DNA from 4 places in the Chelatococcus sp. YT9 genome. Region 2 is predicted to be linked to each of the others. Evidence: predicted binding sites of a transcription regulator. Region 2 holds the regulator's gene; each other region holds the start of a gene.

Region 1 (3,605 bases), 1.4 Mb from region 2:
CGATTTCGGGCACGCTGCGGCAGAATTCCAGGAAGCGCCGCGCCACAAAGCGAACCCGGGGGGAGGGCGTGAGATTGAGGGCGGCGGGGAAGCTCAGGATAAACGCGCAGATGGCGCCGAGCGCCGTGCCCAGATAGGCGATGATCAGCGTCTCGCCGAGAAGGCGCGCCCACTTGCCGAGGCCCCAAAACCATTCATTGAAGTCCGTCCAGACGGGGTCGCCATTCGAAAGATGGCCAAGGCGGACGATATAGGAGGCGAAAGCGCCGATATTCTGGAAGAGTTTGCCGAGATCGACCTCCGTCATCCACCCCGAGGTCACCATGGCAGCGATGAAGATCGCGATGCCGAGGAGAACGCGGCGCCGCCTGTTCGCAACCTCCTGGTCATACCGAAGGGCGAGCGCTTGGCTCTGCGCAGGCGGCAGGGTAGGGACGGATGCGGTCATGACCAATCTGCAATCATGCAATTCATCGGGGCGCTATGACCCCGATGAATGCGGCTTCCTGTGCATGGATCACGGACCCAAGCCTGGATGGCTTTTCCATGGCCCGAGTGGGCGGACGTTCGTCAGCTCGACTTCTTGCGCAGGCTGTCGACGAAGCTGTTGAGCTCGATGATCGGCTTGTAGGCGGCGTTGTCGACCGGCTGCCAAGGACCCTGCTTGCCTTCATAGATCTTGTCGAAGGCGGCCTTGTCCTTCGCCTGGATGTCCATGAACGCCTGGCGGATCTTGGTCTTCAGGTCCGGCGGCAGATTGGAGAGCATGGCGATCGGCGAGTTCACGATCTGCTCGGACTTGAAGATGATGCGGAAATCGTCAGCGTTGACCATGTTCTTGCGGGCCATACGCAGGAGGTTCGATTCCTGCTCGTCGTTCCACCAGTTGGCGGCCACATCGACAGTGCCCTGGTTCAGGGCAATGACGGCGTTCTCGTGGCTGCCGGTGTAGACGACCTTGCCGAAGAAGGCCGCGGGGTCGATCTTCATCTGATCGAGGGCAAAGCGCGGAACGTTGTTGCCGGACGTGGAGTTGGGGTCGACGAGGCCGAGATTCTTGCCCTTCAGATCCTCGATCTTCTGATAGGGGCTGTCCTTCTTTACGTAGAAGACGGAGTAGTAGCCCTTCGTGCCATCGAGGTTGGTCTCGATCGCGAAGGCTTCCGTATTCACGCCGGTCATCAGCGCCCGGGCGAAGGAGGAGGGGCCGTAGGAGGCAATGTGGATGTTGCCGGACCGCTGGCCTTCGATGACGGCCGCATAGTCATTGGCAATGCGCAGCTTTACGGGAACGCCGAGTTCCTTCGTGAGATAGGCCATCAGCGGGTTGAAGCGCTCAGTTACGCCGGAGGCGTTCTCAGCAGGAATGATCGCGAAGGTGAGTTCCGGATACTGAGACTTCCAGTCCTGCGCGAACGCGGCACCCGTGGTGAAGAGGCCGACAGCGGCCGCGATAACGAGACGATGGTTGAACATTGTGGTCTCCGAGTGAATTATATTGTGCGCTACGTTACGTATTCGAATGCATTCGCGGAGTTTGAATGCGAATTCGTATGAAAACGCTCGGCGTTGCCGCCGTGCTTCAGGATTCGTGTACGCTGTCTGATCAACCAAAAGTCCTGTCGATCAAGCCGGAATCGATAGGGCGCTTGCCATCGCGGCCTGCGGTCGCGGTATGGCAGTTGCTTTTCCGAGCACTTCCTCGGCTTCCAGGCCGTAGAGATCGCGCGCCACGTCGTCCGTGAGCGCTTCGGGCGCGCCATCGAAGACGACTCGGCCTGCCGCAATGCCGATGAGGCGATCACAATAGGTCCGCGCGAGATCTAGCGAATGCAGGTTGCACAGGACCGTGATGCCGTAGTGCTTGTTGATGCGCAGCAACGCGTCCATCACGATCTTCGTGTTGCGCGGATCGAGTGACGCGACCGGCTCGTCCGCGAGGACTATCTGCGGCTCCTGCACGAGCGCCCGGGCGATCGCGACACGCTGCTGTTGGCCGCCGGACAGGCTTTCGGCACGTTGCGCGGCGAGGCCCGCAATGTCGAATTGTTCAAGCGCCGACAGCGCGATGGCCTTGTCTTCCTCGGACCACATCTTCAGCACCGCCCGCGGGGCCGGAACATGATTAAGCCGGCCCATGAGCACATTGGTGAGCACATCGAGCCGGCCGGAAAGATTGAACTGCTGAAATATCATAGCGGCGGATTGACGCCATCGGCGGAGTTCGCGCCCATGCAGGGCTGTGACGTCGACGCCGTCAAAGACAATGCGACCGCTGGTGGGGTCGACAAGCCTGTTGATCATGCGCAGCAAAGTGGATTTTCCAGCGCCGGATCTGCCGATCACCCCGATAAAGCCGCCGGTGTCGATATCCAGCGAAACCTTGTCGACGGCCGTCTTCGTCGCAAACTGGCGCGAGACATCGCGAATGCTGAGCAAGAATCCCTCCGCAGCAAGAAAAGCTACCCGCTGCTGCGCCTGGCCATCCCTGTTCAATCAGAGATCAGCCGTCGCAGCTTCGACGATTATGAACACCGCCTGATGCAGCGGCGGCTGCGGACGCCAACACCGTGGGCCGCAGTTGATCCCGCAGCCTCCAGGCTACGTTGATGAATAGGCTATAAGGATATCGTGCAACAGTTCCGTGACATCGTGCTTCGCACCTTTTCGGCTGCTTCTGCACTATGTGTATAGTGTTGATAAAATTACGCTGGCTAATATTGGCCTGGCTAAATACTTGTCGCGATCCGCAATTCTTATTCCTGATCAGCTGCCCACCCACAACGCACTATTCAATGATGATCTGCATGCGGTCACCGCTGTTGGCGCTGATGCCGAAGGCGATGGGGCGGCCACTAGCGTCGATGTCAACCTTCTGCGTTTCAAGAATCGGCCGCGTTCGCGCGATCTTCAAGAGGCGAGCCTCGCGGGCTGTCGGCATCCGGCTTATGATCCATGTGCATTTACGCGTGTAATCGTGAATGCCGAATGCCTTCAAGGCATTGGTATGCGAAACCGTCTCACGCAATACGGTGTCGAACCCACGGAAGCGGTCGGCCGGGTAGAAATTCTGTGTGAGGCCCATGGGGCGTCCTTCAACCGACGACAGGGTGTCGATAACAAGAACGTCCGCGCCGCGCGCAAGCTCAAGCCGCTCACAGACGAGCGGATCGGCCGTCTCGATGGCGGTCGAGAGGATCTCGCGGTCCCCGGCGATGTTGAAGCGGCGCATATTGTCGGTGAAACGCGTTCGCTCTCCCACCGCGTAGGGCACGGTATCTTCGGCGACGAAGAGGCCGCGGCCGTGCTCGATGCGGATGAGCCCTTCCTTCTCGAGTTCGGCGAGCGCCCTGCGGGTCGTGAAGCGGCTGACGGAGAAGTGCTCTGACAGCGCGGCCTCAGGCATGATCTGTTCGCCGGGCTTCAGTGTCTGATCGCGAATCTCGGTGCGAAGGGCCGTTGCAACCTTCTGCCACAGGGGAGGGGCCGCCTTCCGCGCCTTGGGTGAGCTTTCTCTGGATGGCGATGCTTCCATGTCGTTTCGGTCCGTTTACCCCGTGCGGATAGGTGGCGCGGCCTGTCGTACTGTTGCGATATGACACGCG
Region 2 (3,605 bases):
TCGATCAGGATCGCGGCGGTTTCATCGGTGATCGCCGCCTCGAGGGCCTTGAAATCGCCAAATGGTACTTGGTCGAAGCCTTCGACCTTCGGGCCGAAGCCCTCCAGATATTTGGCCTGGCCACCGGCGGCGATGGTCGCGAGTGTCCGACCGTGGAAAGCGCCTTCGAAGGTAATGATGCGGAACCGCTCGGGATGGCCGCTCACCGCGTGATATTTCCGCGCCATCTTGATGGCGCATTCCAGGGCCTCCGCACCGGAGTTTGTGAAGAAGACCGTGTCGGCGAAGGTCGCGTCGACGAGCCGCTGCGCGAGCCTTTCACCGCCGGGGATGCGATAGAGGTTCGACGTGTGCCAAACCTTGGACGCCTGCTCAGTCAAGGCTTCCACGAGATGCGGATGGGCGTGGCCGAGTGCGTTCACGGCGATGCCCGCGCCGAGGTCGAGATATCGTTCGCCTTGTCGCGTCATCAGCCATACGCCCTCTCCCTTTTCGAATTCGATGTCGGGACGCGCATAAGTCGGCAGCAACGGCGAAATCACGATTTCAACCTCCGCAAGAGGAAAGTTTCCAAAAGAACCATGGGCAGACATCACCGATATCGGGCCCGTGTCTCGGAAAATCAAAGTGCCGCCCACGGAGGGGCGGCACTCCATCAATTCTAAAGGTCATGTTTTCCATGTCAATTCAAAGACTGTGATACCTCTCATCAACGTCCGAGCCGCCGCGGACGGGCTGGCCGGATCGGATGGGAAAGGATCTCTGCGCGCCACCTGCAGGATTTGATATGTGCCGGAACCGAAGACGCTTTTCCCCTTGACTCTCGGACGAGGTTCTTGGGGAAAACGGCGGGTGTGGCAGGGGGACTCTTGCCCCCGAGTCGGGGCATATTGTAGTTTCGCCTTCAACGACTACGACATCTCGTGTAGCGGAACTTATCATTCGCGTTCGTTGTCACCATGCAACGGGGTTGGGCTCGTGTGGAGCTGGCCGCGAAAGATAAGGGATTCCATGCACTGCAACTGCTGACGGAGAAGGCGATGACCGACCCGAGCCAATCTTGGAGCGATGAGCGTGTAGAGCTCTTGCGCAAGCTCTGGTCTGATGGCCTCAGCGCCAGTCAGATCGCCGCCGAACTCGGCGGTATCACCCGCAATGCGGTGATCGGCAAGGTGCACCGCCTCGGCCTGTCAGGCCGCGCCAAGAGCACCGCCAATTCCGCTCCCCGTCCCCGCAAACCGGCCCGGCAGCCGGGTGCTGCCGCGCCGGCTCCCGCCGCTTCCGCGCCAGGCCCCGTGCGCACTAGTGCCGCGCTGGCTCCTCAGCCCGTCGCCGAAGCGGCTCCCGTGCTCGTTCGCCTGCCTCAGCCCCGCGAGGAAGTGGTGATCCCTATGTCTGAGAGGGTCACCATCATGGAACTCCGTGAATCCATGTGCCGGTGGCCCATGGGTGATCCAACGACGCCGGAATTCCGCTTCTGCGGCGCCCGGTCCGAGCTGGGTATGCCCTATTGCTCGCACCATTCGCGCATTGCCTATCAGCCCGTCGCCGATCGCAGGCGGGATCGTAAGCGGGCCTGAGGTCTTCGGCTGCCCGGTGACGCGGATAGCTGGCAAACATTCGAGCCCTTGAAAGGCCGCTGCGATGTGATCGCGGCGGCCTTTCTCATTGGGTCGACAGGTATCGATCCGCCAGTTCAGCCAGCCTTCGCGAAGGTCTCGTCAAAGGAATAGCCGGCGCCACGCACCGTGCGGATCGGATCAGGTCGGCGCATGCGGTTGATCGCCTTGCGGAGGCGCCCGACATGCACGTCGACGGTCCGCTCGTCGATGTAGACGTCGTGGCCCCACACCCGGTCGAGCAACTGCTCCCGGGTGAAGACACGGCCCGGGCTCTGCATCAGGAACTCGAGCAGCTTGAATTCCGTCGGCCCGAGATGGAGCTCCCGGCCGCCGCGCTTGACCCGGTGGGTCTCGCGATCGAGTTCGATATCGCCGGCAATGAGTTGCGCCGCAACCTGACCCGGCTTGGCGCGCCGCAGCAGGGCCCGCACGCGCGCCAGGAGTTCCGGCACGGAGAAGGGCTTGACGATATAGTCGTCGGCGCCGGTCGCGAGACCACGCACACGCTCGGTCTCCTCGCCGCGCGCCGTCAACATGATGATCGGCAGCCGCTCGGTCTCCTCGCGCGCGCGGATGCGGCGGCACAGCTCGATGCCGGAGAGCCCTGGCAGCATCCAGTCCAGCAATACGAGGTCCGGCACCGCTTCGCGCAGCCGTATCTCCGCTTCGTCGCCACGGGCGACGCTGTCGACTGTATAGCCCTCGGCCTCGAGGTTATAACGGAGGAGCAGCGTGAGCGGCTCCTCATCCTCGACGATCAGAATACGTGGTCCCATCGAAAGTCCTATGGTTCCACTGTTGTCCTGGCCCCCCGGTTCACAGGATCAGTGGGATCAGTTGCTAGGATCGGTTGGCGCCTTGGTGAAGCTGGAGGTATCCCCCTTCGGGCGGTCGGCAGCCAATGTGACGCCTGTCGCCAGATAATGGACCGTCTCGGCGATGTTGGTGGTGTGATCGCCGATACGCTCGATGTTCTTGGCGAGGAACAGAAGGTGCGTGCAGAACGTGATGTTGCGCGGATCTTCCATCATATAGGTGAGCAACTCGCGGAAGATCGACGTGTACAGCGCATCGATGCGATCATCGCGCTGCCAAACGTCAAGGGCTTGCGCGTCATCTCGCTGCACATAGGCATCGAGCACGTCCTTGAGCTGCTCCTGCACGAGATCGCTCATGTGTTGTACGCCGATCACGAGCTTCTGAGGCTGTGTTTCGCCGCTGATGGCGACGACACGTTTGCTCGTGTTCTTGGCAAGGTCCCCGATGCGCTCGAGATCGGCGGCCACGCGAATGACCGAGATCAGTTCGCGCAGGTCGACCGCCATGGGCTGGCGTCGCGCGATGGTGAGCACGGCGAGTTCTTCGATGTCACGCTGCAACCCGTCGAGGCGGGCATCAGCGGAGATGACGGACTGGGCGAGAGTGCTGTCGCGCTTGACCAGCGCCAGCGTGGAGTCCGTGAGCATCTTCTCGGCGACGCCCCCCATCTCGACGATCCGGGTCCGCAGTTCGTCGAGATCCTCGTCGAAGGATGAGACGATATGTTCAGGCATTGCCTCAGGTCCCCTAGCTTTGGCCATCAGGATCAGCCAAACCGGCCGGTGATGTAGTCCTGCGTACGCTTGTCTTGCGGTGCGGTGAAGATCTTCGAGGTATCGTCGAACTCGATGAGGTCGCCGAGATACATGAAGGCCGTATACTGAGAGACGCGCGCCGCCTGCTGCATGCTGTGCGTCACGATGGCGATAGTATAGTCGCGCTTGAGCTCGTCGATCAGCTCCTCAATCTTGGCCGTCGAGATCGGATCGAGCGCAGAGCACGGCTCGTCGAGCAGGATGACTTCCGGCTTCACCGCGACGGTGCGGGCGATGCACAGGCGCTGCTGCTGGCCGCCGGATAGGCTGAGCCCGCTGGCGTCGAGCTTATCCTTCACCTCTTCCCAAAGCGCGGCCCGGCGGAGCGCCGATTCCACGCGGTCGTTGA
Region 3 (3,605 bases), 1.1 Mb from region 2:
GCCAAATCCCGCTTCCTGGCCACCGTCAGTCACGAAGTCAGGACGCCGTTGAACGGGATTCTCGGCATGGCCGATCTCTTGGGCGAAACCCATCTCGATCCGGAGCAGGCGACATATGTCCGTGCTATCCGAACGTCTGGTGACGTCCTGCTGTCGCTCATCGACGAAATCCTGGACTTCTCGAAGATCGAGGCCGGAAAGCTTGATTTGACTCGGGCGCCCTTTAATTTGCGCGCGCTGATCGAGAGCGTGGTCGAGCTGCTCGCGCCGCGAGCCCAGGGCAAGAATGTCGAGATCGCGACCTATATTGCCGAGGACGTGCCCGCCCGCATCATGGGAGATGCTGATCGCCTGCGCCAGGTACTCATGAATCTCGCTGGCAATGCGGTCAAGTTCACGGACAAGGGGGGCGTGGGGATTCGCGCGGAACTGGCCGGGGAGGGCCGGCTTCGTCTCAGCATCCTCGATACCGGTACGGGCATTCCCGCCTCGCGACTGCAGGACATTTTTGGCGAGTTCGAGCAGGTGGACGAGCCGACGGGACGACGACAGGGTGGTACGGGTCTGGGACTTGCCATCAGCCGCCGGATCGCCGAGGGTATGGACGGCGCCATTACTGTCGAAAGCGTGCTTGGCAAGGGCTCGACCTTCACTCTCGACATCCCGCTCGAGGTGGCTCGCACAAGTGATCCCGCTGACGTGATCGTGCGGCCCGAGCTGACTGGGCAACGCATTCTGATAGCTGCGGACTCCCCCTTTGAGGCACCCTTCCTCGCCAGCCAGCTCAAAGCTGCTGGCGGAACGCTGACGGTCGTCGCGACAGAGGAGCAGGCGATAACGGCGATGGCTGAGGGGCTCGACATCGCGATCATTGATTGTGCGCTTGGCGACGAGCGGGCTCGCCGGCTGGCTGCCGCGGCGCGGAGGGCTGGTGCCTGGCGGACCATAATTCTGCTCTCACCGTTCGAGAGGCGTGATTTCGGGCTGCCGTCGGCGGCAGGGTTCGACGTTTTCCTGATCAAGCCGGTTCGCACACGCTCGCTCTTCCAGCAAATTGACGGATGGGTCGGCGGAGAACTCGTCCAGCATCAAAGCGCTCTTGCGGCAGAGCGAATGTCGGCGGGGCTGCAGACGACAGGACAGACTGCACGTGTCCTCCTGGCCGAAGACAATGAGATCAACGCGCTGCTGACTCTGAAGGCGCTCGAGCATTTCGGCGCAAAGGTCGACTGGGCGCGCGATGGTCGCCGTGCGCTAGGGTTTGCCAAGGGTATGCTCGCAGGTCGCATGCCAGCTTATGATCTCGCCCTGCTCGACGTTCGCATGCCGGAACTCGATGGTCTTGAGGTGGTCAGGCAGATCCGAGCCTTGGAGGGGGACGACAAGAAGCGTCTGCCCATCGTTATGCTCACTGCGAACGCATTCGCGGAAGATCGCCAGGCTGCGCTCAGGGCGGGGGCGGATGGCTTTCTCGCCAAACCTCTGGATCGCGCCAAGCTCAAGGCTTGGCTGCCAGTGCAGCAACAGCGCGAGGTAATGTGAGTTAGCCCGCCTTTAGGTCTGGACCTCGATTTTCCCGCTGGTGCGTGACCATAGCCGGCCAACGGAATGATGTGCCGGCTTCCTGGCATGCCTACTCCGGAATGGGAAACTCTCCATTGGCCCCAAAATCGGCAACCCCGTGTACAGCAGACGGAAAGGCAGCTGTTTAAAGGCCTTAATCCGTGGGGTGCCCGCGGTCGACACGTCATTGTCACAACACTGTAGAAAGCATAGCATGCGTCGGTTTGGTGGGACTTCGATCGCCCGCGAATCGTTGGCGATATCGGATGCAACCGAGGATTATTGGATGGTCCAGGGTCCCCTTCAGTCGAAGAAGGCATGGGTGGACAAAGTGCCCGCGGGCGCTTTGGGTGCCATAGCCGGCAAATTCTTGCCGTCAACCTGGACACCGTCCAACTGGGCGCCGGGTAATTGGAGTGTAGGACGCTTGGCATCCGCGTCACTGTCTGACCACACCGAGCCTGTTCTGGGCCGCATGGGATCACTCGAGGTGAGACTGGCCACGACCAAGAAGGAATTGAAGCAGGCGCAGCGTCTGCGTTACCGCGTTTTCTACGACGAGATGTCAGCGGTCCCCAATGCTGCCTCTATGATCGCGCGGCGTGATGTGGACGACTACGACGCCATCTGCGACCATCTGCTCGTGCTGGACCATGACGCACCGCGCCGCCCCTTCCGTGCGGCTACGCCCCAGGTCGTCGGCACGTATCGCCTCCTGCGCCAGGAGGTCGCGGACCGCAATTTCGGCTTCTATACGGCGGGCGAATTCGAGATCACGAAGCTCACAGACAGCAACCCTCAGTTGCGCTTCCTGGAGCTCGGCCGTTCCTGTGTCATGAAGCCCTATCGCAACAAGCGCACAGTGGAATTGTTGTGGTATGGCATCTGGGCTTACGTCCGCCGTCACCGTGTCGACGTCATGTTCGGATGTGCCAGCCTTGAGGGCACGGACCCGGAGCGGCTCGCGACGCCCTTGAGTTTCCTGCATCACCATGCGCTGTCGCCGGAGCCCTGGCGCGTCCGTGCGCTGCCGGAGCGCTTCGTCGCCATGGACAGGATGCCGGCTGCGAGCCTGGATACCAAGGCGGCGCTGCACAGCCTGCCGCCCCTGGTGAAAGGCTATTTACGGCTCGGCGCGACGTTCGGTGAAGGAGCGGTCATCGACCGCCAGTTCGGGACCACGGATGTCCTGGTCATGTTGCCGGTGCCCACTATCAATCCGCGCTACATCGAGCATTTCGGCGCGACGGCCAATCGCCAATCAGCCTGAGGATACGGCGGTCGTTCTATGTGCCGCCGGTCGTCCCTCTCCTGCGGCGAATAGTGCGTCCAAACCCGTTCGATAATTGGGGTAGGCGAGGCGAACACCAAGCTCGGTCTTGAGCTTGGTGTTATTGACGCGCTTGTTCTCGGTCCAGAAGCTTAGGCCCATCGGGGAGAGGCCGGCTTCCTCCAGCGTGGTTTCGGGAGGCGGCGGCACCCCTAGCAGGCCAGCGGCATAGGTGATCACGTCAGCCTGAGGAGCGGGCTCGTCGTCGCTGACATTGTAGATGCTGACGCGAGATTGATACCGTTCTACGGCTGCGCGAGCGGTGAGCGCTGCGAGCGTAGCCGCGATATCATCCGCATGGATCCGGTTGAAGACCTGCCCCTGTCTTGCAATGCGCCGCGCACGGCCGGCGGCGAGATCGGCGAGAGCGTTGCGTCCAGGGCCATAGATACCCGGCAGGCGCAGGATGTCGAGCGCGCGGTTCGCAGATTCCGCGAGACTCGTCCAGGATTTCTCCGCCCCTATGCGGAGGAGCGAGCGGGCATTGTGCGTAACGAGCGCCGTTGTCTCGTTCACCCAAGCGCCGCCGTGATCCCCGTAGACACCGACCGTCGAGAGATAGCCGATCCAGCGGATGTTGCGGCAAGATGCGATCTGAGGACCGAAGGCGCGGAGCGCCGGGCAACCATCTGCCCCGGGCGGCACGCTGACCAGGACGCCATCGGCTTTGGCAAGCCAGGCTGAAATCGCCGGGTCGGCCGTTTCCGTTCCA
Region 4 (3,605 bases), 1.9 Mb from region 2:
GGTGTCGGCTGACGAGCGGATAAGCTGGATGATCTCGTCGATATTGGCGACCGCGATGCCGAGGCCGACCAAGATATGGGCGCGATCGCGGGCCTTGTTGAGCAGATATTTCGTGCGCCGGGAAACAACCTCCTCGCGGAAATCCACGAAAGCGCGGATCATGTCGTAGAGGTTGAGGAGTTCCGGCCGGCCGCCGTTCAGCGCCACCATATTGGCGCCGAAGCTCGTCTGCAGCGCGGTGAAACGGTAGAGCTGGTTCAGAACCACATCGGCCACCGCGTCGCGCTTCAGCTCGATCACGATGCGCATACCGTCGCGATCGGACTCGTCGCGCAGGTCGGCGATGCCCTCGATCCGTTTCTCGCGGACAAGATCCGCAATCTTCTCGATCAGCGCCGCCTTGTTCACCTGATAGGGAATTTCGGTGACGATGATCGCCTCGCGATCCTTCCGGATCTGCTCGACAGAGGCGCGAGCACGCATGATGATCGAACCGCGGCCGGTCGAATAGGCCGAGCGGATGCCGCCGCGCCCGAGGATGGTCGCAGCCGTCGGGAAGTCCGGCCCCGGGATGATCTCGGTCAGCGCCTCAAGGCTTATCTCCGGATCCTCGATATAGGCGAAGCATGCATCGACCACCTCGCCGAGATTATGCGGCGGGATGTTGGTCGCCATGCCAACGGCGATGCCGCCCGCGCCATTCACCAGGAGGTTCGGGAAGCCTGCCGGCAGGACCGTTGGCTCGCGCTCGCTGTTGTCGTAGTTGTCCTGGAAATTGACCGTATCTTTGTCGAGATCGTCCAGCAGCGCCATTGCGGGCTTGGCGAGACGCACCTCGGTGTAGCGCATGGCCGCCGGCGGGTCGGCATCGACAGAGCCGAAGTTCCCCTGCCCGTCCAAAAGCGGCAGGCGCATGGAAAAGTCCTGCGCCATGCGCACCAGCGCGTCATAGATCGACTGGTCACCGTGCGGGTGATATTTACCGATCACATCACCGACCACGCGCGCCGACTTGCGATAAGGTTTGTCGGGCGTATAGCCGTTTTCGTACATGGAATAGAGGATGCGGCGGTGCACCGGCTTGAGTCCGTCGCGCACATCCGGCAAGGCGCGGCTCACGATCACGCTCATGGCGTAATCGAGATAGCTGCGCTTCATCTCATCGGAGATCGACACCAGAGCGATGTCGCCGCCGATCTTCTCGTCATCATCTGCCAAGAGAGAATTCCAACAAAAATCTCAGGAAGGGGCTTTTGGAGCGTCCCGAACGGATCCCGTCCGCAATGAGGGGCAGCCTATGCCACGATAGCCATTCCATTCAGGCCCCAGCCCAGCGGCCGTGCCCCGTCCGCATGATGGGGAAACGCACCTGATTCAACGAGTTCATGAGCGATCTCATCGAAAAAAGGGATGCACTTTACCAGTACCAAGCTCTAGCGCATCCGTCCGTGAAAAGCCAGCATTGAGGCCCCCTGTTCACGATTTAATTATCGATATATATCAATATCTTATCCATTGCGGGTAATTCGGTCTGCATCCACGCGCCGCTCTCGCGACGCCCAGCCACCGATTTCGATGATTCGCGACGCATTTTTCGTGGAGGTTCGTCGCCTGGAAAAGCCGCTTGAAGCACATCGCGAGGCTTCCTGGGCTGTCACCGGACCGTCGCCGGATCGGCCTACGGTCGCGCTCGTCAATGTGCCAAGGTCGCTGGGAACGGGCCCGGAGGAACAGCTATGTTGAGATCATGCCTCCTTCTTCCGGCTGCCGTTCTGGCCAGCTTCATCCCTGCGGCTCTCGCCGCCGAAAACATGTCCGGCACCCTGACGCTACGCTTCATCGGCGAGAAGAGCATTCGAGCTCCTCTCGACGTGGACGGAACGCGGGTCGGCGGGCTCTCCGGGCTCGCTTTCGACGCAGCCAGCGGACGCTGGATCGCTCTCAGTGACGATCGCTCGGAGAAGGCGCCCGCTCGCTTCTACAAGCTGACGCTCGACTATGACGCCTCGGGCTTTCGCGCGGTGACAATCGACCAGGCCGTGCCCCTTCGTGACGCCGATGGGAAGCCATTCCCGACACGACGTGTCGACCCGGAGGCGCTGCGCCTCGATCCGGGAAGTGGCGCGCTCTACTGGACGAGCGAAGGGGACGCGACCGCCGGGATCGACCCCGTGCTGCGGGCCAGCACCGCTGACGGGCACCATCTGCGCGAGATCCCGCTGCCTGCCCGCTACCGCGTCAGCACCGATGGCAAACGCGGGCCGCGCAACAATCTCGCCTTTGAAGGACTGGCGCTGACCCCGGACGCGGGAACATTGATCGCGGCGCTGGAGAATGCGCTGGTTGAGGACGGCCCTAAGGCCTCACTGACTGAAACCAGCCCTGTACGTGTTTCCACCTTCAACATGGTATCCGGACAGGCCGGCCCCGAATGGGTCTATGTCACGGATCCGATCCGCATGGCCCCTGCCAAGCCCGGCGGCTTCGCAGACAATGGCGTCTCCGACATTCTCGCTCTCGACGAAGGATCCCTGCTCGTCATGGAACGCGGCTACAGCGCGGGCAAAGGAAACGATATCCGTCTTTACCGTGCGGACCGGCGGAATGCGACCGACGTTTCCGCCATCGACGCTCTTTCCGGCGCAAGCTGGGTGCCGCTCGCGAAAACGCTGGTCCTGGATCTTGCCACCCTCGGCACAGCGCTCGACAACTTCGAGGGCATGGATTTCGGCCCCCGGCTGAATAACGGCAACCGCACGCTGGTGATCGTCTCCGACGACAATTTCAACGAGGCGCAGACCACGAAATTCCTGGCCTTCGAGGTCATCGAAACAGGCGGGACATAAGGCCTATCGACATTCACGCTCTTGGCGCGGATGTAATGCGGCCTCATCCGGACGTTACCGCTCCAACAGGACGGCGCCGTGTAACGGAAGGTGGGCCCCTTGGGCCGTACCGTTACCGGATCCCGGCGCGAGCCCGCGCTCGTCCCAGATGACGTCGCGGGCTATCGATGCGTGTTGTTGGGCTAGAACGGAATATCGTCGTCAAGGTCACTGGCGTATTTTGAACCGCCGCTCGCGGCCGGGCGCCGGTCCGGGGAGCGCTGCTCCATGGGCGAGGCCCGACCAAAGTCGCCTCCACGCGAGCCCCCATAGCTGTCGTCCTCAATGGCCCCACCGCCTTCGCCGCCGCGGCTGTCGAGAATCGTGAGCTCGCCGCGAAAGCGCTGCAGCACGATCTCCGTCGTGTAGCGCTCCTGACCATCTTTGTCCTGCCATTTGCGGGTCTGCAGCTGCCCCTCGAGGTAAACCTTCGATCCCTTGCGCAGATATTGCTCGGCGATCTTCGCGAGATTTTCGTTGAAGATCACTACACTATGCCATTCCGTGCGCTCCCGGCGCTCACCGGTGGCCTTGTCACGCCAAGTCTCCGAGGTGGCGATGCGCAGGTTGACGACGGGGTCGCCCGAGCCGAGCCGACGAGTCTCGGGGTCGCGCCCGAGATTCCCCACCAGAATAACCTTATTGACGCTGCCTGCCATCACGGACCTCCACGGCCAAGCCGAACCAACTAATCACGAACGCAGCCACACAGTCGGAAAC

The links. Region 2 encodes PhoB, which activates phosphate uptake and scavenging genes when phosphate is short. Its sites were predicted from a motif close to TGTCATNNANCTGTCAT; they were not measured.
Region 1: a site for PhoB is predicted at 2,634-2,650, ahead of phnC (phosphonate ABC transporter ATP-binding protein). Genes of this name have one in related genera too.
Region 3: a site for PhoB is predicted at 1,752-1,768, ahead of olsB (l-ornithine N(alpha)-acyltransferase). Genes of this name have one in related genera too.
Region 4: a site for PhoB is predicted at 1,653-1,669, ahead of KIO76_RS00255 (esterase-like activity of phytase family protein). Genes of this name have one in related genera too.

What each region holds. Positions count from the first base shown of each region.
Region 1 covers NZ_JAHBRW010000001.1:570,540-574,144, reverse strand. Annotated here, with positions in the region: gene phnE (phosphonate ABC transporter, permease protein PhnE) at 1-448, opposite strand, end outside; gene phnD (phosphonate ABC transporter substrate-binding protein) at 571-1,476, opposite strand; gene phnC (phosphonate ABC transporter ATP-binding protein) at 1,627-2,439, opposite strand; gene phnF (phosphonate metabolism transcriptional regulator PhnF) at 2,789-3,535, opposite strand.
Region 2 covers NZ_JAHBRW010000001.1:1,966,943-1,970,547, forward strand. Annotated here, with positions in the region: gene KIO76_RS08840 (aspartate aminotransferase family protein) at 1-593, opposite strand, end outside; gene KIO76_RS08845 (GcrA family cell cycle regulator) at 1,041-1,580, shown strand; gene phoB (phosphate regulon transcriptional regulator PhoB) at 1,697-2,398, opposite strand; gene phoU (phosphate signaling complex protein PhoU) at 2,456-3,175, opposite strand; gene pstB (phosphate ABC transporter ATP-binding protein PstB) at 3,208-3,605, opposite strand, start outside.
Region 3 covers NZ_JAHBRW010000001.1:844,170-847,774, reverse strand. Annotated here, with positions in the region: gene KIO76_RS03920 (ATP-binding protein) at 1-1,542, shown strand, start outside; gene olsB (l-ornithine N(alpha)-acyltransferase) at 1,895-2,833, shown strand; gene KIO76_RS03910 (Rossmann-fold NAD(P)-binding domain-containing protein) at 2,825-3,605, opposite strand, start outside.
Region 4 covers NZ_JAHBRW010000001.1:55,745-59,349, forward strand. Annotated here, with positions in the region: gene gyrA (DNA gyrase subunit A) at 1-1,218, opposite strand, end outside; gene KIO76_RS00255 (esterase-like activity of phytase family protein) at 1,737-2,846, shown strand; gene ssb (single-stranded DNA-binding protein) at 3,029-3,544, opposite strand.